3 regions of the Streptomyces sp. NPDC005374 genome follow, and region 2 is predicted to be linked to each of the others. Evidence: riboswitches for the same ligand, from Rfam matches in the RefSeq annotation. Region 2 holds a riboswitch; each other region holds the start of a gene.

Region 1 (7,822 bases), on a different contig from region 2:
TACGCGGGTGGGTGCAACTGCGCGACCCGTCGCGGCGGATCCGCTCACCCCCGCTGCCCGTACCCCCGCAACCGCTCGCCCGCCTCCGCCACCTGTTGCTCCGTCAGGAGGTTGGGGGTCAGGTTCGGGAGGGAGCGGGCCGTCAGCCACAGGTGGCACATCCACTCCAGTTGGGCCGTGCGGTCGTAGGCCTGGGAGAGGGTGGTGCCGTAGGTGATCGTGCCGTGGTTCTGGAGGAGGCAGGCGGAGCGGTCGGCGAGGGCGTGGAGCATGTTCTCGGCCAACTCGTCGGTGCCGTAGGTGGCGTACGGGGCGACGCGGACGGGTCCGCCGAGTGCGCCGGCCATGTAGTGGATCGCCGGGAGTTCGGGGACCAGGGTGGAGACGGCCGTGGCGTGCACGGCGTGGGTGTGGACGACGGCGCGGGCGTCGGTGCTGCGGTAGACGGCGAGATGCATGGGGAGTTCGCTCGTGGGGACCAGGCTGCCGAGGACCTGGCGGCCGTCGAGGTCGACGCCCGTCACGTCGTCCGGCGTGAGGCGGTCGTAGGGCACGCCCGACGGGGTGACCAGGACGGTGTCCCCGACGCGCACCGAGACGTTGCCGGAGGTGCCGACGACCAGTCCGTCGGAGACGGTCCGGCGGGCCGTGGCGACCAACTCCTCCCAGGCGTCGGCCCATGACTCGGCGCCTCGTACGTCCCGCGGATCCTGCTGCTCCTCAGCCATGCCGTGATCCTGCCAGCCGCGGCGCCGGGCCGCTTCGGGCCCGGGCTCTTCGGGGCGGACGCCCGGCCTCCGAAAGGCCGCATGTCGGCATACACACCTCCCTCTTACGGCTTGGCCGGGGATCGCCCGCAATGCGATGCCCTTCCAGTACTGTCTGGGCTTTGTTCTGCACGACGCCATTCCCGGGGGGACACATGGCCCGTGATCGAAAACCGGTCCGTCACCGAACCCGCGCCCTCGCCGTGTCGGTGGCCGCGCTCACCGTGGGTGGCATGGCGCTCGCCGGGGCGCCGGTCTCGGCGGCGGGGCTGCCCAGGGGGCACGACGTCTCGGCGCACCAGAAGAACGTCGACTGGCCGAAGGCCAGGGCCAAGGGCGCCGAGTTCGTCTACGTCAAGGCGACCGAGTCCACCGGCTACCGCAATCCGCAGTTCGCGGAGCAGTACGACGGCGCGCGCGGCGCGGGCATCATCCGCGGGGCTTATCACTTCGCGCTGCCGGACAAGTCGTCGGGCAGGACACAGGCCGCGTACTTCGTGCGCAACGGGGGCGCCTGGTCCGCGGACGGCTGGACGCTGCCACCGGCGCTCGACATCGAATACAACCCGTACGACAAGAAGCGCAAGTGCTACGGCATGAGCCGGGCGAGGATGGTCGGCTGGATCGCGTCGTTCAGTGACGAGGTGAAGCGGCTCACCGGCCGCCGTCCGGTGATCTACACGACCGCCCACTGGTGGAACACCTGCACGGGCGGCAGCGGCGCCTTCGCCTCGAACCACGCGCTGTGGGTGGCCCGCTACCGCTCGGCGGACGCGGGTGCCCTGCCTGTCGGATGGTCGTTCTGGACGTTCTGGCAGTACGACAACAAGGGCGGCCTGCCGGGTGATCAGAATCTCTTCAACGGGTCCGCGAGCCGGCTGAAGAAGTTCGCCCGGGGGTCGTAGCCCTGAGGCACATGGGGCGCATGGGGTCCGGGGCGTACGACGTAGCAAGAGACGCCCACTCCGGTCACCGCGCGGCCCTGCTCAGTTCATCTTCCGTTCACCCAGGTTACTTACGTTCAACCGACCAATGACTTCGAACGATTGCCTGGGTAAATGGAAAACTTCTCGCTGATCCTCGCGATTGTGGTGGTAACCGCACTCGCGTTCGATTTCACGAACGGTTTTCATGACACCGCCAACGCGATGGCCACCACCATCTCGACCGGTGCACTCAAGCCCAAGGTCGCGGTGGCCATGTCCGCCGTGCTGAACCTTGTGGGCGCTTTCCTCTCGGTGGAGGTCGCCAACACGATCTCCAAGGGTCTCGTCGACGAGACCGGCATCCGTCCCGAGGTCATCTTCGCCGCCCTGGTCGGCGCGATCCTCTGGAACCTGCTGACCTGGCTGGTGGGCCTGCCCTCCAGTTCCTCGCACGCCCTGATGGGCGGTCTGATCGGCGCCACCATCGCCTCGGCGGGCATGGGCGCGGTCCACGGTGACGCGCTCGTCACCAAGGTCCTCATCCCGGCGGTCGCGGCTCCCATCGTCGCGGGCGTCGCCGCCATGCTGGCCACCCGCCTCTCCTACACCCTGGGCAAGAAGGCCGACGGCAAGGCCGCCGCGAAGGGCTACCGCACCGGGCAGATCGCCTCGGCCGGCCTGGTCTCACTCGCCCACGGCACGAACGACGCGCAGAAGACCATGGGCATCATCACCCTCGCCCTGGTCGCCGGCGGCGTCGTCGCTCCCGACTCCGACCCGCCCACCTGGGTCATCCTGTCGGCGGGCCTCGCCATCGCGCTCGGCACCTACCTCGGCGGCTGGCGCATCATCCGCACCATGGGCAAGGGCCTGACCGACCTCCAGCCGCAGCAGGGCTTCGCCGCCCAGACCAGCGCGGCCACCGTCATCCTGGCCTCCTCCCACCTCGGCTTCTCCCTCTCCACCACGCACTCCGTCTCCGGTTCGGTGATGGGCGCGGGCCTCGGCCGCAAGGGCGGCGTCGTCCGCTGGTCCACGGCCACCCGCATGTTCGTCGCCTGGGGCCTGACGCTCCCGGCGGCGGCCCTGGTGGGCGCCCTGGCCGAGTCGGTCACCAACCTCGGCGACTGGGGTACGGCGGCTGTGGCGGTCTTCCTCGTCGCCTCCAGCGCGGCCATCTGGAAGATCTCGCGGCGCGAGGTCGTGGACGCGTCGAACGTCATCGACTCCGACGAGCCGGCCGGCGTGGTGACCACGGCGATCGCCGCCGTGACCCCGCCGCCCGTGGGCACGGTGACCGAGGACCTCACGGCCACGATCCCGGCCCCGACCGCCGCCGCGATCTCCACCCCCGTCACCACGGAGCCGGCCGCCCCGCCGGCCGCCGTCTGAGTCCGCACCCCAGCGCTAAGGAAGCCTCACCATGAAGATCGACTGGGAAGCGCTCGGCTCCGTCTTCGGCGTCAGCCTCGTGGTCACCGTGGGCCTCGTGGCCCTCTTCACCCTCGGCATCATGGGCCTCTCCCGTCAGGAGAGGGCCACGGCCCAGGGCGACTCGGCGACCCTCGCGGTCACCGGCGCGTACGTCTGCTTCGCCGCGTGCGCGGCGGCGGTGGCGTACGGCATCTCCCTGATCGTGGCCTGACGGCACCGATCGTTCGACGGCCGGGGGGGGGGGGGGGGGGGGGCGGGGGGGGGGCCCCCCCCCCCCCGGGGGGGGGGGGGCCCCGCGCCCCCCCCGGGGGGGGGGCGGCGGGGGGGCGTGCCCGCCCCCGCCCGGCGCGGGCCCGGCCCCCCCGTCTCGCTGCCGGCCGGGGGCTGACGGGAACGGCGGGGCCAGACCCCCCCCGGCCGTCCGTGTGCTGCGGGTCCACCGTCTCCCCGGCCGGTGGTGTGGGGTTCTGCACACTCTCCCGCCGCAGGTCAACAGCAAGTTGACTGCCGTTCGGGTGCGTGGTGGACTGCCGGAGCCATGTACGACGGCAGCAGAGGAAGCCGGTTCAAGTCCGGCGCGGTCCCGCCACTGTGACCGGGGTAGGTAGCCCCGGGAGCCAGGAACTCTCGCCGTCGGTCTCGTCGAACCAGGGCGTGGACACCCTGAGTGAGGACATATCGCGATGCCCGCCTGCCCTTCGAGGTACCGCACCCGCTCGCTTGCCGACCCCACGGCCGGCTGACCCGATGCGTGCCGATCGCGTCTTCGCGTACGGCGCCGCCGCCGGACTTGTCGGGGATCTGCTGCTCGGTGATCCGCGCCGGGGACATCCGGTCGCCGTGTTCGGGCGCGCGGCCGGGGCCGTGGAACGGGTGCTGTGGCGGGACCACCGCGGGTGGGGCGCGCTGCACACCGCCGTGTGTGTGGGCGGCGCGATGGCGCTGGGTGCCGTCGCGGAACATGTCGTACGTCCGTCCCGTACCGCTTCCGTCGTGCTCACCGGTGCTGCCACCTGGGCCGTTGTGGGCGGGACTTCACTCGTGCGGGAGGCCCGGGTCATCGGGCGGGCGTTGGAGGCGGGGGATGTCGAGGCGGCCCGGGACCGGCTGCCGCATCTGTGCGGGCGGGATCCGCAGGCCCTCGACGCCGACGGGATCGCGCGGGCCGTGGTGGAGTCCGTGGCCGAGAACACCTCCGACGCCGTCGTGGGCGCCCTCGTGTGGGGGGCCGTCGGCGGGGTGCCGGGGCTGCTCGGGTTCCGGGCCGTGAACACGCTGGACGCCATGGTGGGGCACAAGTCGCCCCGGTACCGGCGGTTCGGGTGGGCCGCCGCCCGGTTCGACGACCTCGCCGGGTGGCCCGGGGCGCGGCTCACCGCCGTGCTCGCCGCTGTCGCCGGGGACAGTCCACGGGGTGCCGTGCGGGCTTGGCGCCAGGACGCGCGCAGACATCCGAGTCCCAACGCCGGTCCTGTGGAGGCCTCGTTCGCGGGGGCCCTGGGTGTGCGGCTCGGGGGGACGCTGTCGTACGCGGGGCGGGTCGAGCATCGGCCCGTGCTGAATCAGGGAGGGCGCGCTGTCGCCACCGCCGACATCGAGCGCGCCGCGCGGCTCTCGCGGCGTGTGGGGCTGCTGGCGCTCGGCGTCGGTGTCGTCGCGCGGATCGCCGTGAAGGGACGTGGGGCATGAGCGGTGGGGGGCTGCTGGTCGCCGGTACCACCTCCGACGCCGGCAAGAGTGTCGTCACCGCCGGGATCTGCCGGTGGCTGGTGCGGCAGGGAGTGAAGGTCGCGCCCTTCAAGGCGCAGAACATGTCCCTCAACTCGTTCGTGACGAGGGAGGGGGCCGAGATCGGGCGGGCCCAGGCCATGCAGGCGCAGGCCTGCCGGGTCGAGCCGACCGCGCTCATGAACCCCGTGCTGCTCAAGCCGGGTGGCGAGCAGAGCAGTCAGGTCGTGCTGCTCGGGAAGCCCGTGGGCGAGTTGAGTGCCCGGGGGTATCACGGCGGGCGGCAGCAGCAGCTTCTCGGGACGGTGCTCGACTGTCTCGCCGAGTTGCGGGGCACGTATGACGCGGTGATCTGTGAGGGGGCCGGGAGTCCGGCCGAGATCAATCTGCGGCGCACCGACATCGTCAACATGGGCATCGCCCGCAACGCCGGGCTGCCCGTGCTGGTCGTCGGGGACATCGACCGGGGCGGGGTCTTCGCCTCCTTCTTCGGGACCGTCGCGCTGCTCTCCCCCGAGGACCAGGCGCTGATCGCCGGGTTCCTCGTCAACAAGTTCCGGGGTGACGTCTCGCTGCTCGAACCCGGGCTCGACATGCTCCACGGGCTCACCGGGCGCCGTACCTACGGTGTGCTGCCCTTCCAACACGGGCTCGGGATCGACGAGGAGGACGGGCTGCGGGTCTCGCTGCGGGGCACGGTCCGGGAGTCGAACACCGCTCCGCCCGTCGGGGAGGACGTCCTGCGTGTCGCCGTCTGTGCCGTTCCCCTGATGTCCAACTTCACCGACGTGGACGCCCTGGCCGCCGAACCCGGCGTCGTGGTGCGGTTCGTGGACCGGGCGGAGGAGTTGGCGGACGCCGACCTCGTCGTGATCCCGGGGACCCGGGGGACCGTCCGCGCGCTGAAGTGGCTGCGGGAGCGGGGGCTCGCGGAGGCCATCGGCCGCAGGGTCGCCGAGCAGCGGCCCGTCCTCGGCATCTGCGGCGGGTTCCAGATCCTCGGCGAGCACATCGAGGACGAGGTCGAGAGCCGTCAGGGGCATGTCGAGGGGCTCGGAGTCCTGCCCGTGCGGGTGCGGTTCGCCCGCGAGAAGACCCTCACCCGGCCGGTGGGCGAGGCCCTCGGCGAGCACGTCGAGGGGTACGAGATCCATCACGGGGTCGCCGACGTCAGCGGCGGAGAAGCCTTCCTCGACGGCTGCCGCGTCGGCCAGACCTGGGGCACGCACTGGCACGGTTCGCTGGAGTCGGACGGGTTCCGGCGGGCGTTCCTGCGGGAGGTGGCGGCCGCCGCGGGCCGCCGGTTCGTGCCGGCCCCCGACACCTCGTTCGCCGCGCTGCGCGAGGAGCAGCTCGACCGGCTCGGCGACCTGATCGAACAGCACGCGGACACGGACGCGCTGTGGCGGCTCATCGAGTCCGGTGCGCCGCAAGGACTGCCTTTCATTCCACCGGGAGCGCCCGCATGAGCACAGTGTTGTTGTTGTCGACCGCCGACACGGATCTGCTGGCGGCCCGGGCCGCCTCGGATGCCGGGTACCGGATCGGCAACCCGACGCGCGTCGACGTCACGGACGAACTGCCCGCGCTCCTCGACGGCGCGGACATCGCCGTCGTACGGCTGCTCGGCGGCAAGCGGGCCTGGGAGGACGGGCTGGCCGCCCTGCGGTCCTCGGGCATCCCTACCGTGCTGCTGGGCGGGGAGGCCGTCCCGGACGCCGAGTTGATGGCGGACTCGTCGGTGCCCGCCGGTGTTGTGGCCGAGGCGCTGAAGTACCTCGTCGAGGGCGGGCCGGACAACCTCACCGAACTCGCCCGGTTCCTTTCCGACACCGTGCTGCTGACGGGCGAGGGGTTCGTCGAGCCGCGGAAGATGCCGGAGTACGGCGTCCACGGCTCGTACGCCTTCGAGGAGGGCCGTGCGACCATCGGCGTGCTCTTCTACCGGGCCCATGAACTCAGCGGCAACACCGCCTTCGTGGACACCCTGTGCGAGGCGATCGAGGCGCGCGGCGCCAACGCCCTTCCCGTGTACTGCGGTTCACTGCGCGGGGCCGACGCCGAGTTCTACGAGCTGCTGGCCAAGGCCGACTGCCTCGTCGCCACCGTCCTCGCCGCCGGCGGCACCCACGCCTCGCAGGCCTCGGCCGGCGGGGACGAGGAGGCCTGGGACATCGGCGCGCTGGCCGACCTCGACGTGCCGGTGCTGCAAGGGCTCTGCCTGACGTCGTCGAGGGCCCAGTGGGACGGGTCCGACGCGGCCCTCTCCCCCATGGACGCGGCGATGCAGGTCGCGATCCCGGAGTTCGACGGGCGGCTCATCACCGTGCCGTTCTCCTTCAAGGAGCAGGGACCCGACGACGTCCCGGTGTACGTGGCGGACCCGGAGCGGGCCGCGCGGGTCGCCGGGATCGCCGTGCGGCACGCGCGGTTGAAGTACAAGCCGAACGCGGAGAAGAAGCTCGCGCTGGTCTTCACCGCGTATCCGACCAAGCACTCGCGGGTCGGCAACGCGGTGGGTCTCGACACGCCCGCTTCGGCGGTGCGGGTCCTCGACTCGCTTCGGGACGCCGGGTACTCGCTCACCGAATACCCTTCAGGCGGCGACGAGTTGATCCACCGGCTCATCGAGGCCGGCGGTCACGATGTCGAGTGGCTGACCGAGGACCAGCTGGCGTCGGCGCCCGCGCGGGTGCCGCTCGCCGACTACCGGGCGTGGTTCGACACGCTCGACCCGAAGCTGCGGGACGCCATGCTGGAGGCGTGGGGCGAACCGCCGGGCTCGCTGTACGTCGACGGGGACGACATCGTGCTGGCCTCGCTGCAGTTCGGGAATGTCGTCGTGATGATCCAGCCGCCGCGCGGTTTCGGGGAGAACCCGATCGCGATCTACCACGACCCGGACATGCCGCCGTCGCACCACTACATGGCCGCGTACAGGTGGCTGGAGAACTCTTTCGGTGCCGA
Region 2 (7,822 bases):
GACGCGATGGTCCGCGCGCTGACCTTCGCGGACCGCAGCGTGAGTCCGGAGGTCGACCAGGTCTCCCACCAGACCACGCTGATCGTCCTGGACGCCATGGGCCTCGAGGACCCGACCCCCGAGCAGCTCTCGGCGGTCCGCGTCATCGAGCACACCTGGCACTCGGCCCTGATCACCTGGCTCTCGGGCCGCGCCTCCATCGCCCAGGTGAAGATAGACATCGAGACGGTCTGCCGACTCATCGACCTCACGGAGCCGAAGGACTGACCCGGCCGGCCGGGTCGGCACCGGCACGTCCGCCGAGGCCCCGGGCGTCCTGTCGGGCCCGGCCACTCAAGCCCGGCTCGCCTCCCGCTCGACCACGTCGACGTATGCGACGGGCAGCGGGGCAGCCGTGACGCGCATCGGGCCCGCCCGTCGCTCACCGTCCAGCAACCGACGAGCCCGGTTCAGCCCTCTCCGCGCGGCCGACGTCCCCTACCCCACGGCCGAAAGACCGCTCCAGCTCCGCCCGATCGCCGCCTCGCCCGCCCACCGCTCCAGGAGCTGACGGGCCTCGTCCTCGGGGGCGGCGAGGGAGACCTGCTGGGCGCCGGCGTCGACGGCGCGTCGCTGTTCGTGGGTGCCCTCGCTGCAGCAGGCGCACAGGAGGCGGACGCTGCTGGCGGGCTCGGCGCCGAAGCCGTGCTCGGTGAACAGGTCGACGAGTGCCTCCAGGTCGGCCGCCTCGCCCGCCGCCACCGTGACCTCCAGGGTGGGCAGTTGAGACGCCTCGAAGAGCAGGAGTTCGTCGAAGACGGGGTAGGTGGAGCCGTCGACGACCCGCTCGCCCTTCGGTTCGCCGTCGTGGACGACGATCTCGCCGTAGCGCCGTCCGCCCGAGACGGGCACGCTGACGACCCGGCCGCGGGTCGGGCACAGCCGCTCGATCCAGACGACCTCGCGCTCGCCGCCGGAGTCGAGCCGTACGCAGGCGACGCCGAAGCGGCCGTCGATCTGCCCCTCGCCGTCCGGGAGTTCGATGCCGAAGCCGGTCCAGGCCTCCCGTGCCGTCGCCCAGTCCCGCTGGATCGTGGCGGCGATGCCGAGGTTCCAGTACGCCGGGTCGCCCTCGCCGCGCGGGGCCCGGGCCGCGGCCTCACGGCCCAGCTCGTACGCCTTGGCCCAGTTGCGCAGGAACTTGTGGGCGAGCGCGGCGTCGTACCACCACACCGCGCTCGCGTTCAGGTCCGGGTAGTGCGCGAGCACCCGCTCGTATAGTTCGGCGGCGCGCAGCCACTCCTCGGCCTCCCAGGCCGAACGCGCCCGCTCGATCAGCTCCTTGGCCTCGGACTTCTCCATGCCACCCCGCTCCTACGACGACCGCAGGAGCGTATGTCCTCACTCCTCGGGCGGGAACACCGGCTCCCCGCTGCCCAGCAGGGAGATCATGATGGCCTCGACCGGGCAGTTCTCGGCGGCCGCGAGGATCTTCTCGTTGGCGTCGGTCTTCGGGTCCGCGGGGTGCGACTGGCGGGCGGTGTCCAGGCGGAAGCCGTCGGGGGCGGTGTGCACGCACTGCGCCGAGCCGATGCAGAGCGAGCGGTCGACCTCGACGTGCCAGCGGTCCCCTGTCCCCACGTCCGGGTTGGCCCGCGTGGGAGGCGCCTCCATCTCTCACGCCTCCCAGCCGGCCGGCAGGTGGATCATCTTGTGCTCCAGGTACTCGCCGTATCCCTCCGGGCCGAACTCCCTTCCCAGGCCTGAGTTCTTGTAGCCGCCGAAGGGGCCGAGCATGTCGAGGCTGAAGGTGTTGACGGAGTAGGTGCCGGTGCGGACCTGCTTCGCGATCTCGATGCCGCGGGCGGTGTCGGCCGTCCACACGCTGCCGGACAGGCCGTAGTCGGAGTCGTTGGCGATCTTCACGGCCTCGGACTCGTCGCCATAGGGCAGCAGGCAGATGACCGGGCCGAAGATCTCCTCGCGGGCGATCCGCATCGAGTTGTCGACATCGCCGAAGAGTGTCGGCTCGACGTACCAGCCGCGGTCCAGGCCCGCCGGGCGTCCGCCGCCGGTGAGGATCTTGGCGCCCTCCTCCTGGCCGATGCGGATGTAGTCGAGGTTGCGGCGCTGCTGGCGTTCGGCGACCAGCGGGCCGACCTGGGTGGCCGGGTCGAGCGGGTCGCCGACGACCAGTGAACTGGCCGCCGCGGCAAGGGCTTCGGCGAACTCGTCGTAGCGGGAGCGGGGCAGCAGGATGCGGGTCTGGGCCACGCAGGCCTGGCCGTTGTTCATCCAGGCGTTCGGAACGATCCCGGCGACGGCCGCCTCGACGTCCGCGTCCGGCAGCACGACCGCCGCCGACTTGCCGCCCAACTCCAGTGTCACGCGGGTGAGGTTGCGGGCGGCGACCTCCATCACGCGCTTGCCCGCGCCCACCGAGCCGGTGAAGGAGACCTTGTCGATGCCGGGGTGTCCGACCAGGTACTCGCTGACCTCGCGGTCGGCCGGGAGGATGGACAGGACGCCCTCCGGCAGCCCGGCCTCCTTGGTGATCTCGGCGAGGATGTAGGCGTCCAGCGGCGTCTCGGGGGACGGCTTGAGCACCACCGTGCAGCCGGTGAGCAGCGCGGGCGCGAGCTTGGCGGCGGCCACGAACTGCGGGACGTTCCAAGGCACTACGGCGGCCACGACCCCGACCGGCTCGCGGCGCACGAGGATCTTCCCGAGGACTCCGTCGCGGGTCTCCTCGTAGGTGAAGTTCCGGGCGACCGTGATCGCCGAGTCCCAGACCATCATCGCGCCGAGAGCCTGCGCGAGGACGCTCCAGGAGTACGGCGAGCCGTTCTCGGAGGAAATCATGCGGGCGATCTCCTCATGCCGTACCAGGATGGCGTCCTTGATCCTCGACACGACCTCGATGCGCTCGTCGAGGGACATCCGCGGCCACGGTCCCTCGTCGAAGGCGGTGCGCGCGGCGGCGACCGCCGCGTCCACGTCCGCCCGGGAGGCGTGCGGCACCCGTCCGATGACCTCCTGGGTGTGCGGGGAGATCACCTCGATGACGTCCGTGCCCAGGGGGTCGGTCAACTCCCCGCCGATGAACAGCTGTCCGTGTTCCAAGAGCTCGGCCATGGCGACTGCCTCCCTGAGGCGGCTTACTGACGATCCATCAGATACGGAACTGATACCAGTTCCAGTCGGAGGAGTCCACGGCCCGCGCACCACGGCTGTTGGTGACCTCGGGCTCCCATCGAAACCTGTTCTAGTTATAGTGTCCGGAACGCGGGGATGCGGGGAAGCGGGGATTGGGGAGCCCATGGCGCAGGTGCACGACCACGGCGGCGGTGTCCGGTCCGTCCAGGTCCCCATCCCCGACAACCCCCTCGGCCACACGCTCGTGTACGTCGTCGACACCGACCGCGGGCCGGTGCTGGTCGACACCGGCTGGGACGACCCGGCGTCCTGGGACACCCTCGCCGAGGGGCTGACCGCGTGCGGGACCGACGTCGGCGAGATCCACGGCGTGGTCATCACCCACCACCACCCCGACCACCACGGTCTGTCGGGCGCGGTGCGGGAGGCCTCCGGCGCCTGGATCGCCATGCACGCGGCGGACTCCGCGATCGTGCGCCGGACCCGGGAGACCCGTGCCGAGCGCTGGTACACCTATATGACGGCCAAGTTGGAGGCGGCGGGCGCCCCCGAGGAGCACGTGGCTCCCCTGCGCACCGCCCGTCGCCGTGAACTCCCCGGCTTCTCCCCCGCGTTGCCCGACCGCGAGATCGTCCCCGGTGAACTCCTCGACCTCCCGGGTCGCAGGCTCCGCGCGATCTGGACCCCGGGGCACACACCCGGCCATGTCTGCCTGCACCTGGAGGAGGATCACCCGGCCCAACTCCCGGGCCACGGCCGCCTGTTCTCCGGCGACCATCTGCTCCCCGAGATCACCCCGCACATCGGCCTGTACGAGGACCCCGACGACACCACCGTCACCGACCCCCTCGGCGACTACCTCGACTCCCTGGAACGCGTCGGCCGCCTCGCCCCCGCCGAGGTGCTCCCCGCCCACCAGCACGCCTTCACCGACGCGGCCGCCCGGGTACGGGAGTTGCTCGCCCACCACGAGGAACGCCTCACCGACCTGCACTCCCTCCTCGCCAAGCCCCTCACCCCCTGGCAGCTCGCCGAGCGCATGGAGTGGAACCGGCCCTGGGAGCAGATCCCGTACGGATCGAGGACCATCGCGGTCTCGGAGGCCGAGGCACATCTGCGGCGGCTGGTGAAACTGGGCCGGGCGGAGGCGGTGACGGGGAGCGAACCGGTGACGTACGTGGCTGTTTAGGCGACGTGCGCGCAGCGCCGGCATCAGGGGCGCGGGGAACTGCGCGACCAGCCACAGCGGCGCCGCAGTCCGACGACTTCCCGATCCGGCACCCCCGTCCGCCGCCGTCGAGGCCCTCGCTCCCCACGCCGCTCCCAACACCCGGCACCCGGCACCCCGCACCCGGCGTCGAGTTCGCCGAATCGGGCAGGCGTCGCGCCATGGCCGCACAGGCGGCTCTCAGCGGCCTCCCTACGGGCGAGTAGAGTGGCCGGGTCGTCATCACACCCGTACAGGGGGAAGCCGGTGCAAATCCGGCGCTGACCCGCAACCGTAAACCGCCTTCCACCCGCGGTGAGCCGGACTGCCCCGCACGGTTCGTGACCGGCTCACGTGCACCGGCAACCGGCCGGTGCGCGGCACCGTCGAGGTATACGGAGCCGAGCCGCCCGGGGGTCCTCCCGTGCTGTCCGGCTCCTTCCGTGAGAAGGGCATCCGCCGATCATGCACGTCCGCCGCAGCGCCGCGGTCCTGGCCGCCACCGTCGTGATCGGCACGGCCGCGCCCGCCGTCGCCGCCTCCCCGTCCCCGGTACCGGTCCCGTCCGGGTTGTACGGCAGCACCGATCCCACCTACGACGGGGTCTGGCGCCAGTCCCTCGCCCTGATCGCCCTGCACCGGGTGGGTGTCGGGCCCGCCGCCGCGGCCGTCGGCTGGCTGGCCGGGCAGCAGTGCGCGAGCGGGGCGTTCGCGGCCTACCGCGCCGATCCGGCCAAGGCCTGCGACGCCAAGGTCATGGTCGACACCAACAGCACCGCCGCCGCCGTCCAGGCCCTGTCCGCGCTCGGCGGGCACGACCCCGCGGTCAGCAAGGCGGTGACCTGGCTGAAGTCCGTCCAGAACAAGGACGGCGGCTGGGGCTACACGCCTGGCGGGGCCAGCGACGCCAACTCGACGTCCGTCGTCATCGGCGCGCTGAACGCCACCGGTGCCGACCCCGCCGAGGTCCTCAAGGACGGCAAGTCGCCCTACGAGGCCCTGCTGAAGCTGTCCCTGCCGTGCGCCGACGGGGGCGCCTTCGCCTACCAGCCCGACAAGAAGGGCCGGCTCACGGCCAACGCGGACGCCACGGCGGCGGCCGTCGTCGGTGCGCTGGGCCTGGGCATGGCCTCGGCGAAGCCCGGCACCGCGACGGACCTCACCTGCGCCGACGCGGCCCGTCCCACCCCGGAGCAGGCGGCGGCCAACGGCGCGGCGTACCTGGCGAGGACGGTCGCGAAGGAGGGCTACCTGAAGTCCGTCCTCCCCGGCGCCGAGGACCAGCCCGACTACGGCAACACGGCCGACGCGGTCGTGGCGCTGGCCGCGCGGGGCGGGACCGCGGCGGCCGCGGGACCGCTGCACTGGCTGGAGCGGAACTCCGCGAAGTGGGCCGAGCAGAGCGGCCCGGCGGCCTACGCCCAGTTGATCCTCGCCGCGCGGGTCGGTGGCGCCGACCCCCGCGACTTCGGCGGCACGGACCTGGTGAAGCAACTGACCGCGACGGGACCGACACCGGCGCCGGCGCCGACGCCCACGCCGGCCGCCAAGTCGCAGGACGACTCCGGCACGTCCGTCTGGTGGATGGTCGGCGCGGGTCTCGCCGCCGGGGCCGGCATCGGCTTCCTCCTCAGCAACCGCAACAAGAGGAAGCAGCCGTGACCCGCCGGGGACCGGCGGTAGGACCCCTCCTCGTGGGACTGCTCCTCCTGGTGGGACTCCTCCTGTCGGTCACGACCCCGGCCCACGCCGCCGGCTACCGCTACTGGTCCTTCTGGGACCGCACCGGCCCGACCTGGACCTACGCCACGCAGGGCCCGTCGACCTCGGTTCCCTCCGACGGAGACGTCCAGGGCTTCCGCTTCGCGGTGAGCGCGGACTCGGGTGATGTCCGAAAGCCCCGCGGGACGGCGTCGTTCACGGCGATCTGCGCGGACACACCGGCTAGGGACGGCCGTAAACGCGTGGCGCTGGTCATCGACTTCGGGACGGCTTCGGACGCCCCCTCCGGCGAGACGCCCCCGGCGGGCCGCACGGAGTGCGCGGTGGTCCCCCGGGAGGCGACGACGGCGGAGGCCTTGGCGGCGGTGGCCAAACCCCTCCGTTACGGCTCCGACGCGCTGCTGTGCGCGATCGCGGCGTATCCGGAGGCCGGGTGCGGGGACCAGGTGACGGGGAAGGGGAAGGGGCCGGCCCGGTCGGACGGGGGCCCGTCCGTTGGCTTGTTCGCGGGCCTGGCGGCGATCGCCGTACTGGGAGCGGCGGCGGTGTGGCAGACGAGGCGGCGCAGGAATGCCGCCTAGCCCAACCGCTCAGCCGGCGTCCCCGCACCCCGTTCAGCCCGCGTCCCTGCACCCCGGGGCCTGGTGGCTCTGGTCCCTCTCCCTCGGCATCGCGGCCACCCGCACCACCAACCCCCTCCTGCTGACCCTCCTGATCGTCACCTCCGCGTACGTGGTGGCGACCTGCCGCCGCCGGACCCCCTGGTCCCACTCCTACGCCGCCTTCGTCAAGCTCGCCCTCGCCGTCCTCCTCGTCCGTCTTCTCTTCGCGATCACCCTCGGCTCCCCGATCCCGGGCACCCATGTGCTCGTCACGCTCCCCCAACTCCCGCTGCCCGACTGGGCCCAGGGCATCCGCCTCGGCGGCCGGGTCACCGCGGAGTCCCTCGTGTTCGCCCTCTACGACGGCCTGAAACTGGCCACCCTCCTGATCTGCGTAGGCGCGGCGAACGCCCTCGCCAACCCGCACCGCCTCCTCAAGTCCCTCCCCGGCGCCCTCTACGAACTCGGCGTCGCGGTGGTCGTGGCGCTCACCTTCGCCCCTCACCTCATCGCCGACGTCCAGCGTCTGCGCGCCGCCCGCCGTCTGCGCGGCCGCCCCGACTCCGGTGTGCGGGGCCTTCTCCAGGTCGGACTCCCGGTCCTGGAGGGCGCGTTGGAACGCTCGGTCGCCCTCGCCGCGGCCATGGACGCCCGTGGCTACGGCCGTACGGCACAGGTTCCGCCCCGAGTACGCCGTACGACGACCGCCCTCACACTCGGCGGCCTGCTCGGCGTCTGCGCGGGAACGTACGGCCTGCTCACCGCCGAGGGCGGCACGTACGGCATCCCCGTCCTCCTCGCCGGCCTCGCCGCCGCTCTCGCGGGTCTGCGGCTGGGCGGTCGCCGTACTCCGCGCACCCGTTACCGCCCGGACCGCTGGAACCTCCGTTCCTTCCTGATCGCAGGGTCCGGCGTGGCCGTGGCGGCGGCGATGTTCCTCGCGGGCGTCACCGATCCGGCGGCCCTGCATCCCGGCGTGGTTCCTCTGGTCGCCCCCACCCTCCCCGTCCGGCCCGCCGCAGCCGTCCTCCTCGGTCTGCTGCCGGCGTTCCTCGCCCCCGCCCCCAAGGAGCCGTCGTCGTGATCCGCTTCGAGGACGTCTCCGTGACGTACGACGGCGCTGCCGAACCCACCGTGCGGGACGTCGACTTCGAGG
Region 3 (7,822 bases), on a different contig from region 2:
GCCCACCGCCCGGACGGACTTTGCGGCGGTGTGCTTGCCGGCGGTCTGCTGCGACGCGGCGGCGTCGGGAGCCGCGGTCCCCGTCGTCCGTACGCCCTCGGCGCCGGAGGAGCAGCCCACGAGCAGCGAGGCCGCGGCAGCCGTGGCCCCGGTGCCGAACGCCCGCCTGGAGAGCAGGGTCACGCTCCGGTCGCCCGCCGACGGCGTACGACGATCACCGTGGCGCCGGCCACGGCGAACGCGGCGGCAGCGCCACCGCCGATCAGCGCACCCGGCGTTCCGGAGTCCGTCGACGTCGGCGTCACCCCGGTGTCGGGCGCGCCGGCCGGAACCTCGGCGACCTGGGACGGGGAGGTGCGGGGGTCAGTGGTGGGGGCCGCGCTGGGCACCGCGCTGGCCTCGTCGGACGGTGCCCGGGTGCCCTCGCTCGGCTCCGGGGTGGCCTCCGTCGGCGCGGCGGTGGGGGTCGGGACCCGGGACGGGGCCGTGCTGTCGGCGAACGCGGGGGCGGTGCCCGCCAGTACGGCGGTGGCCGCGAGTGCCACGGCGCTGAGGACGGTACGGCGCACGGTACGGCGCATGGAATCGCTCTCTTTCGTCGGTCCGCCCGGAAGGTGGCCCGGCCCTGTGGTCGGGCCGGCCGGGCGGCTGGGTGACGGAACGTGCGGAGAGACGAGCCGGCGGAGAAGTCGGTTGCAAAGGAATGGCAAAGCCGTTGAGGCGGGGCAACTCCGTTGCGGAGCCGGGCTGTTCAGCGGCTCCGGCCTCAGGCGAGGGCGGCGACCAGCAGGGTGAAGGCGGCGATGATGACGGCGACGCGGACGTAGTGGAAGCGGCCCCAGCGGTTCAACTGCTGCTTCCAGTCGGCGGGCCGGTTCTCGGGGGTCCACGCCTTGTTCCGGTTGTTGATCGGGACGAGCAGCAGCAGCGACATGACCACGCTGAGGATCAGCAGCGCGCCCGAGGTGACGACGAGGCCGGTGCCGTCGTGGTGCCGTCCCGCGACAGCCCAGACGCCGACGAGGACGAGCGAGCCGACGTACCAGAACGGCATCACGGCGCCGAGCATCCGGCCCCCGTGGGCGTGGCCGAGTTGTCCGCTGTCCTCCGGGAGTGCGTTGAGGATCGGGGTCATGACGAAGGCGACGCCGAACTCCACCCCCACCATCACGCCGACGACCACGGTGGTGACGACCTCAAGTGCGTTGAGCATGACGACTCCTCCAGAAATCTAGTGTTGCTAGATGACAAGGCAACGCTAGTACTACTGCCGCTTGATTGTCTAGCGGTGCTAGAATCGAGTCATGTCGGTACAGGAACGCAAGGAGCGCGAACGGGCGGCCCGCGAACGCCTCATCGTGGCCACGGCCCGCGAACTCGCCGAGCAGCAGGGCTGGGACGCGGTCACCACCCGCCGGCTCGCCGAGCGCATCGAATACAGCCAGCCCGTCCTCTACAGCCATTTCCGCGGCAAACGCGAGATCATCGGCGCCGTCGCCCTCCAGGGCGCCACCGAGTTGGCGGCGGCGGTACGGGCCGCCACCGCGGCCGTGGACGGCCCACGCGCCCGGGTGCACGCCCTCGCCCGCGCCTACCTCGACTTCGCCGAACGCAACCCGGCGGTCTACGACGCCATCTTCCAGCTCGACGGCGGCCTCGCGTACGCGCAGGAGGAGACCCCGGAACCCCTCAAGGACGCCTTCGCCGCCCTGCTGGAGAGCCTCGGCGAGGTCGCCGGGAAGGGCGTCCACGAAGGGCTGTTCACCGAGGTGTTCTGGGCGTCCCTGCACGGAGTGGCCACCCTGACCCGGGCGCGACGGCTCCCGCCCGAGGACACCGACCGCAGGCTGGAGCTACTGGTGGACCGTCTCCCCGTGACCTGACCCCGGCAGGGCGGCGCCTCTCCTCCGTACGGCCAGGTCGGTGGCATGAGGCCGGCGTCTTCGAGACGCTGCCTCGCGCAAAAGAAGAGCTGCTCGCCCGGCGGCATCTTGAAGCGGTCGAGAGATCCGTTCAGCCAATGGTGAAGCGCTGGTTCTGGGCGCCTCGGTCGCAGCGGGCAGTGCGGTAGTAGCCGTCGTCCTGCTGGTAGAGGCAGCGGCCCGTGCCGACGCTTTGGAGCATGATGGCGCTGCGGGCGGCGGGCTGGACGGTGCGCCACTTCTGGTACGAGCCGCCGTTGCAGCGCAGGGGGTAGACGTCGCCCCGGTCATTGCTGTCGAGGCAGCGGCCCCAGAAGTTGTTCTTAAGCGTGGTGCTGGTGTTGAGGCGGCCGTTCCACTGCCACAGGAGGCTGCCGCGTCCGGTGGAGCAGCGGTCGCCCTTGAGGCCGGTTTCGTCGTTCTCGCGCAGGCAGTCACCGTAGCGGTAGTTCGCGAAGCGGCTGGTGTGGGTGGCAGCCGCTTCGGCGGGTGTGGGGGTGAGGAGGGGGAGAGCGAGGCAGGCTGCGGCGATGAGGGCGGCGAAGGCATTCCGGGTCGGGCGGCGCACTTGGGGTCTCCTTACAGTGGTTTCAGAGGTACCTCGGCAGGATCCCCGAACACCACCACCTACGCCTGAAAAATGAGGAAAACCACCGGATCGAGCCGCTTATGCCGACCGATCCGTCAGGTGGGCCATCGATGACATCAGCTGGACCGTAGTGATCACTAATCGGACAGACACATCCGATCGACTGACCAACCCATCAAAGAGACACGCTCTACGCGTCCCGCCCCATCGGAACATCCAGCTCCGCCCACACCGTCTTGCCCACGGTCAGCCTCTCCACGGCCCAACGCCCCGCCAGCACCCGGACGATGAGCAGACCCCGGCCGAACTGGTCGTCGGGGCGGGGCGGTTGGGTGCCGGGAAGTCGCTCGCCCCTCGGGTCGGTCACCGCGATCCGGAGCGCGGTGTCGTTGAGGGACGTCTCGACGCGGAAGAGCCTGTCCCGCAGGCAACCGTGCAGCAGGGCGTTCGTGCACAACTCGCTTGCCAGCAGCGCCGCGTCGCCGGCGAGGCCGGGTAGCCCCCAGTCGACGGCGAGTTGAGCGACGCGTCTGCGGGCGAGGGGGATGCTGCGCGGGTACGGGGTGTAACTGACCTCGTCGTGGCGGTCGTAGGGCTTGGGGCGTCGGGGCAGGCAGGAGTCGGTCACGGATACCTCCAGGGAGTCGTGTCGTCGGGGTGGCTCCGCCGCGCGGACAGCGCGGTGCCTTCCGCCAACCGGTGCCGGTGAGTGGCCTGTTGAACACTGACGGTAGCCTTTTGGAGGGTTGGCCAGCAATCGAACAGGACAGAAATATTGCTGGCCCACTGAGGCACTGACGAAAGGGAACTCATGGCAGGCAGGGACCCCAACCGCGGTAAGACCGTCACAACCGTTCTCGGGCGACGACTCGGTGGTGAGCTGCTGAGGATGCGAGAGGCTTGCGATCTCCGGCAGGCGCATGCTGCCGAGGCCCTGACGGCATCCGTCACGAAGGTGGCGAAGATCGAGCGCGGGCAGGTGCCATTGCGTGATCCCGACGTCAGGGCCCTGTCCCACCTCTACGGCGAGACCGACGAGACGGCGATCGGCAAACTGCTCGCCCTCGCCAAGGCGGACCGGGAACGGCGCAAGGCCAAGGGCTGGTGGAACCAGTACCCGCAACTGACTGCGCAGATCGAGTATGTGGCCCTGGAAGACATCGCCACGGAAGTCCGCACCTGGCAACTGACCTTCGTGCCCGGCCTCTTGCAGACCCCTGACTACGCCCGCGCCCTCGCTGTCGGGAACGGGTCCTGGGACGATCTCGACGAGATCGAGACCTTCGTCGAAGCGAGGATGGCCCGGCAGGCACGGTTGGGCGGTGACCGCCCGCTACAGCTCTGGGCGTTGCTGCATGAGGGGGCCGTGCGTCAACTGGTCGGTGGCCGGGATGTCATGCGGGCGCAACTGGAACACCTGCTGGAGGCGGCGCACCTGCCCAACGTGCGTGTCCAGGTCGTCCCGTTCATCGCCGGGGCCCACCCCGGGATGACCTGTGCCTTTACCGTCGTCTCCTTCGCCGAGCCCGGTGCTCTGGACGTCGTACAGGTGGATACTTCGTCGACGAAGGTCTGGTTGGAGAGCGAGACTGACGCCGCGCACCACAACGCGGCCTTCGACCGCATCACGCGGCTCGGTCTGGCGCACAGCAACTCCGTGAGACTCATCGACGGCATCCGCAAGGAGATGTAGGGCACCGTGTCCCACTACGACTTCAGGAAGTCCACATACAGCAGCGGCGACGCACACGGCGAGTGCGTCGAAGTCGCCCGCAACATACCCACCACCGTCGCCGTCCGTGACTCCAAGTACCTCGACGGCCCGGTGCTCCGCCTCACCCCCCGCGCCTGGAGCCCCTTCCTGCACTCCCTGCACAGCGAATGACCCTGACCGCCCGCCGCAAGGAGCTGTGGCCCGTGCCGTACTTCGAGTTCGCCAAGTCCAGCCACAGCAGCGGAAACGGCGAGTGCGTCGAAGTCGCCCGCAACATACCCACCACCGTGGCCGTCCGCGACAGCAAGCACTCCGACGGCCCGGTGCTCCGCCTCACCCCCCGCGCCTGGGCCCCCTTCCTGCACTCCCTGCACAGCGAACGGCCCTGACCGCCGGTTCAGGCTCAGGACACCTGCTTCAGCAGCCCCCGCACTCCCTCGTCCACCACCGAGTACCGCACCACGCGCCCCTCCTTCTCCCCCGCCACGACCCCCGCCGCCCGCAGCAGGCGCAGTGCCTGCGAGACGGCGGGGTCGTTCATGCCCGTGGCGATCGCCAGGTCGGAGACCGCGAGGGGGCCGGTCCGGTGCAGGGCGAGGAGGAGGGAGAGGCGGTTCGGGTCGGCCAGGAGGGCGAAACGGTCCGACCAGGCGCGGACTTGGCCGGGGTCGCCGATCGCCGCGATGGCGTCGCACACCCGGTGGCCGTCGATGGTGCGGCGGTCCGCTCGGTCCGCCGGGACGAGATGCATGGGGGTCATCCTCGCAGGCGGCCGGTGTGATCTTCCATACCTGCGCAGGTATGCAGCTATGCAGGAGACGCCTCGCACCCCTACCGTGGTCGGGCCGTGGTGCTCGGGAAGCCGGTGACGACCCCTCAGGGGGTTCATGCCGGCGCGGCCCTCGCCACTGTGATCGGGGAGTTTCCCTCCCACGTCCCTCACGGGACAGCCACTGGCCGTCAGCACGAGGCCGGGAAGGCGGGCAGGGAAACGTACGACCCGTAAGCCAGGAGACCGGCCACGGCAGCTCACGCGTTCATCCACGAGGTGCTGGAGTGACCACCGTATGACTGACCCTGCCCTGCCCGAGACCGCCGCCGCGTCCTTCCGCTGGCGCCGCGAGGACACCGTCAAGACGGTCGGCCTGATGGCCGCGATAGCCGCCCTGCACGTCGTCGCCTTCGGGATTCTCTTCCTGCTCGTCGTTCCGGAGCACTACGAGGTCGGCGACAAGGCCTTCGGCATCGGACTCGGCATCACCGCCTACACCCTCGGCATGCGGCACGCCTTCGACGCCGACCACATCGCCGCGATCGACAACACCACCCGCAAGCTCATGGCCGACGGCAAGCGGCCGGTGTCCGGAGGGTTCTGGTTCGCGCTCGGGCACTCCAGTGTCGTGGTCCTGCTCGCCGCGCTGATCGCCGGCGGCACCCAGCTGGCCGGCAAGGTCATGAACGAGGGCTCAAGTACCCACCAGGTCCTGGGATTTCTCGGTACGACGGTCTCCGGTTCGTTCCTCTACCTCATCGCCGCCCTCAACCTGGTCGCCCTGCTGGGCATCCTGAAGGTCTTCCGGGCGATGCGGGCGGGGACGTACGACGAGAAGGAGCTGGAGCAGCATCTCGACTCGCGCGGGTTCATGAACCGGATCCTCGGGCGGCTCACCAAGTCCATCACCCGGCCGGGGCAGATGTTCCCGCTGGGGTTCCTGTTCGGGCTCGGATTCGACACCGCCACCGAGGTCACGCTGATGGTGATGGCGGGTTCGGGCGCGGCGGCCGGGCTGCCCTGGTACGCGATCCTGTGCCTGCCGCTGCTGTTCGCCGCCGGGATGAGCCTGTTCGACACCCTCGACGGCACGTTCATGAACTTCGCCTACCAGTGGGCCTTCTCCAACCCGGTGCGCAAGGTGTTCTACAACCTCGCCATCACCGGGCTGTCCATCGCGGTCGCCTTCTTCATCGGCACGATCGAGCTGGTCGGTGTCGTGCACGACAAGTTCGACCTCACCGACGCCCTCACCACCTGGATCGCCGAGATCGACCTCGACAACGTCGGCTACGTCATCGTCGGCCTGTTCGTGGTGGTGTGGGCGGCGGCGATCTCCTACTGGCGGCTCGCGAAGGTGGAGCAGCGGTGGAGCGTCAGCAGTTCTTGATGGACCAGATCGGGCCCCAGTTGTAGGAGTTGCTGCTGCCGCCGGGTCCGACCGGTGTGACGACCGCGCCGTTCTGGCCGTAGAAGTACGCGGTCACCCCGCCGGTCTGGGAGTTGCGGTAGGAGCCCGTGCCGGTCCAGTTGGAGAGGGTGTAGGTGTCGCAGTAGTAGAAGTAGTAGACGACGTAGTCGCCCCGCGTGGGGTCGTAGGTCGCCGTGCAGAGATTGCCGCTCTCGCAGGTGATGGACTCGCGTGCCGCCACGTGCAGGATCCTGGCGGGCTTCGGCCAGGCCGTCGGAGGCTCCGCGGCGGCTCCGGCCGGCAGCGCCGAGGCGGGCGGGGCGGCGGGCATGGTCAGGATCTGGCCGAAGTCCCGGTTCGCCGGGGCCGCGTCGGCCGGTCCCGCCGTGAACGCGGCCGTCAGCGCCAGGCCCAGGGCACCCAGGCCCGCGAGCAGAGAACGTCGTTTGTCGCGCATATGGTGTCAAACCCCCTGTGGGAAGGGACATTCCTCGCGTCCACAGGCTGGCTTCGGTCCACCGGTCCCCGCCACACCCTGAAGCCCTGCCTTAAACGGAACCCGTCCCTTCGAGCAACGCCAGCCCCACCGGCGTGACGGTGTGCAGCACATGCCTGCCGCGGCGCACGCTCAGCAGCAGGCCGGCCCGGCGCAGCACCGCCGTGTGCTGGCTCGCGGCCGCGCCGGAGATGCCCAGGCGCTGGGCGAGTTCGCCGGTCGTACGGCCGGTCACGACGTCCTCCAGGATCGCGGCGCGGGTGCGGCCGATGAGGGCGGCGACGTCCTCGCCGGGTGCGGATCGGCCCGGTGGGCGGGCCCAGCCGAGGGCCGGCTGGATGGGATAGACGAGGACGGGCGGCAGGTCGGGCGCGGCGAGCGTGACGGGTCTGCGGAGGCAGAACAGCGACGGCTGGAGCAGCAACCCCCGCCCGTCGAGCCGCAGTTCACGGTCGACGGGATAGTCGGCCTCCAGCACGGGCGGGCGCCAGCGCAGTACGGGACGGAAGCTCGCGAGCAGTCCGTCGGTGCCGTCCCTCAGCACCGCCCGGGTGCGCAGCGCCCGGTCGGCGTCCACCTGGGCCCGGATGCGTGTCCAGAACGGGGCGAGCGCGTCCTGGTGGTAGCCGTGCAGGGCGGCACCCAGACGCCGCAGCGCCGGAGGCTCGCCGTCGGCCAGGGCACGGGCCTCGGACGGCAGCGGGCGGCTCCGGCGCGGGGAGGCGGCGAGTGTGCTCAGGTCCCTGTGCAGCGCGGTGCGCCGGGTGCGCAGCACGGTGTCGACGGCGCGCTCCAGGTCATGGGAGCCGCCGAGGTCGGGGGTGAGGAAGTCCGGTGTGTAGCCGCGCGGTGGCAGCAGCGCGGCGAGCAGCCCGTGCGCCGGGAGCAGCCGTGGCCGTACCGTCCGCCGCCAGTCGC

What was found. Region 2 has a riboswitch for cobalamin ahead of ACFYRX_RS27175 (prenyltransferase/squalene oxidase repeat-containing protein). Riboswitches for the same ligand answer to the same signal wherever they lie in the genome.
Region 1: it holds a riboswitch for cobalamin, as region 2 does, so the genes downstream of both, ACFYRX_RS36090 (cobalamin biosynthesis protein) here and ACFYRX_RS27175 (prenyltransferase/squalene oxidase repeat-containing protein) in region 2, are expected to answer to the same signal.
Region 3: it holds a riboswitch for cobalamin, as region 2 does, so the genes downstream of both, ACFYRX_RS14340 (HoxN/HupN/NixA family nickel/cobalt transporter) here and ACFYRX_RS27175 (prenyltransferase/squalene oxidase repeat-containing protein) in region 2, are expected to answer to the same signal.

Annotation. Positions count from the first base shown of each region.
Region 1 is NZ_JBIAKA010000017.1:240,227-248,048, reverse strand. Features, by position in the region: gene ACFYRX_RS36110 (class II aldolase/adducin family protein) at 45-728, opposite strand; gene ACFYRX_RS36105 (lysozyme) at 923-1,672, shown strand; gene ACFYRX_RS36100 (anion permease) at 1,826-3,085, shown strand; gene ACFYRX_RS36095 (hypothetical protein) at 3,117-3,338, shown strand; cobalamin riboswitch at 3,642-3,777, shown strand; gene ACFYRX_RS36090 (cobalamin biosynthesis protein) at 3,875-4,816, shown strand; gene ACFYRX_RS36085 (cobyric acid synthase) at 4,813-6,324, shown strand; gene cobN (cobaltochelatase subunit CobN) at 6,321-7,822, shown strand, end outside.
Region 2 is NZ_JBIAKA010000011.1:45,389-53,210, forward strand. Features, by position in the region: gene ACFYRX_RS27150 (TetR family transcriptional regulator) at 1-267, shown strand, start outside; gene ACFYRX_RS27155 (tetratricopeptide repeat protein) at 478-1,341, opposite strand; gene ACFYRX_RS27160 (ferredoxin) at 1,381-1,653, opposite strand; gene ACFYRX_RS27165 (aldehyde dehydrogenase) at 1,657-3,114, opposite strand; gene ACFYRX_RS27170 (MBL fold metallo-hydrolase) at 3,299-4,324, shown strand; cobalamin riboswitch at 4,554-4,693, shown strand; gene ACFYRX_RS27175 (prenyltransferase/squalene oxidase repeat-containing protein) at 4,808-6,004, shown strand; gene ACFYRX_RS27180 (SCO2322 family protein) at 6,037-6,645, shown strand; gene ACFYRX_RS27185 (CbiQ family ECF transporter T component) at 6,635-7,750, shown strand; gene ACFYRX_RS27190 (ABC transporter ATP-binding protein) at 7,747-7,822, shown strand, end outside.
Region 3 is NZ_JBIAKA010000005.1:121,574-129,395, forward strand. Features, by position in the region: gene ACFYRX_RS14290 (class F sortase) at 1-183, opposite strand, end outside; gene ACFYRX_RS14295 (sortase-dependent protein) at 180-569, opposite strand; gene ACFYRX_RS14300 (anthrone oxygenase family protein) at 767-1,213, opposite strand; gene ACFYRX_RS14305 (TetR/AcrR family transcriptional regulator) at 1,305-1,883, shown strand; gene ACFYRX_RS14310 (hypothetical protein) at 2,014-2,490, opposite strand; gene ACFYRX_RS14315 (ATP-binding protein) at 2,702-3,139, opposite strand; gene ACFYRX_RS14320 (helix-turn-helix domain-containing protein) at 3,323-4,204, shown strand; gene ACFYRX_RS14325 (DUF397 domain-containing protein) at 4,211-4,396, shown strand; gene ACFYRX_RS14330 (DUF397 domain-containing protein) at 4,429-4,614, shown strand; gene ACFYRX_RS14335 (ArsR/SmtB family transcription factor) at 4,629-4,976, opposite strand; cobalamin riboswitch at 5,057-5,264, shown strand; gene ACFYRX_RS14340 (HoxN/HupN/NixA family nickel/cobalt transporter) at 5,293-6,387, shown strand; gene ACFYRX_RS14345 (hypothetical protein) at 6,374-6,865, opposite strand; gene ACFYRX_RS14350 (ArsR/SmtB family transcription factor) at 6,957-7,822, opposite strand, start outside.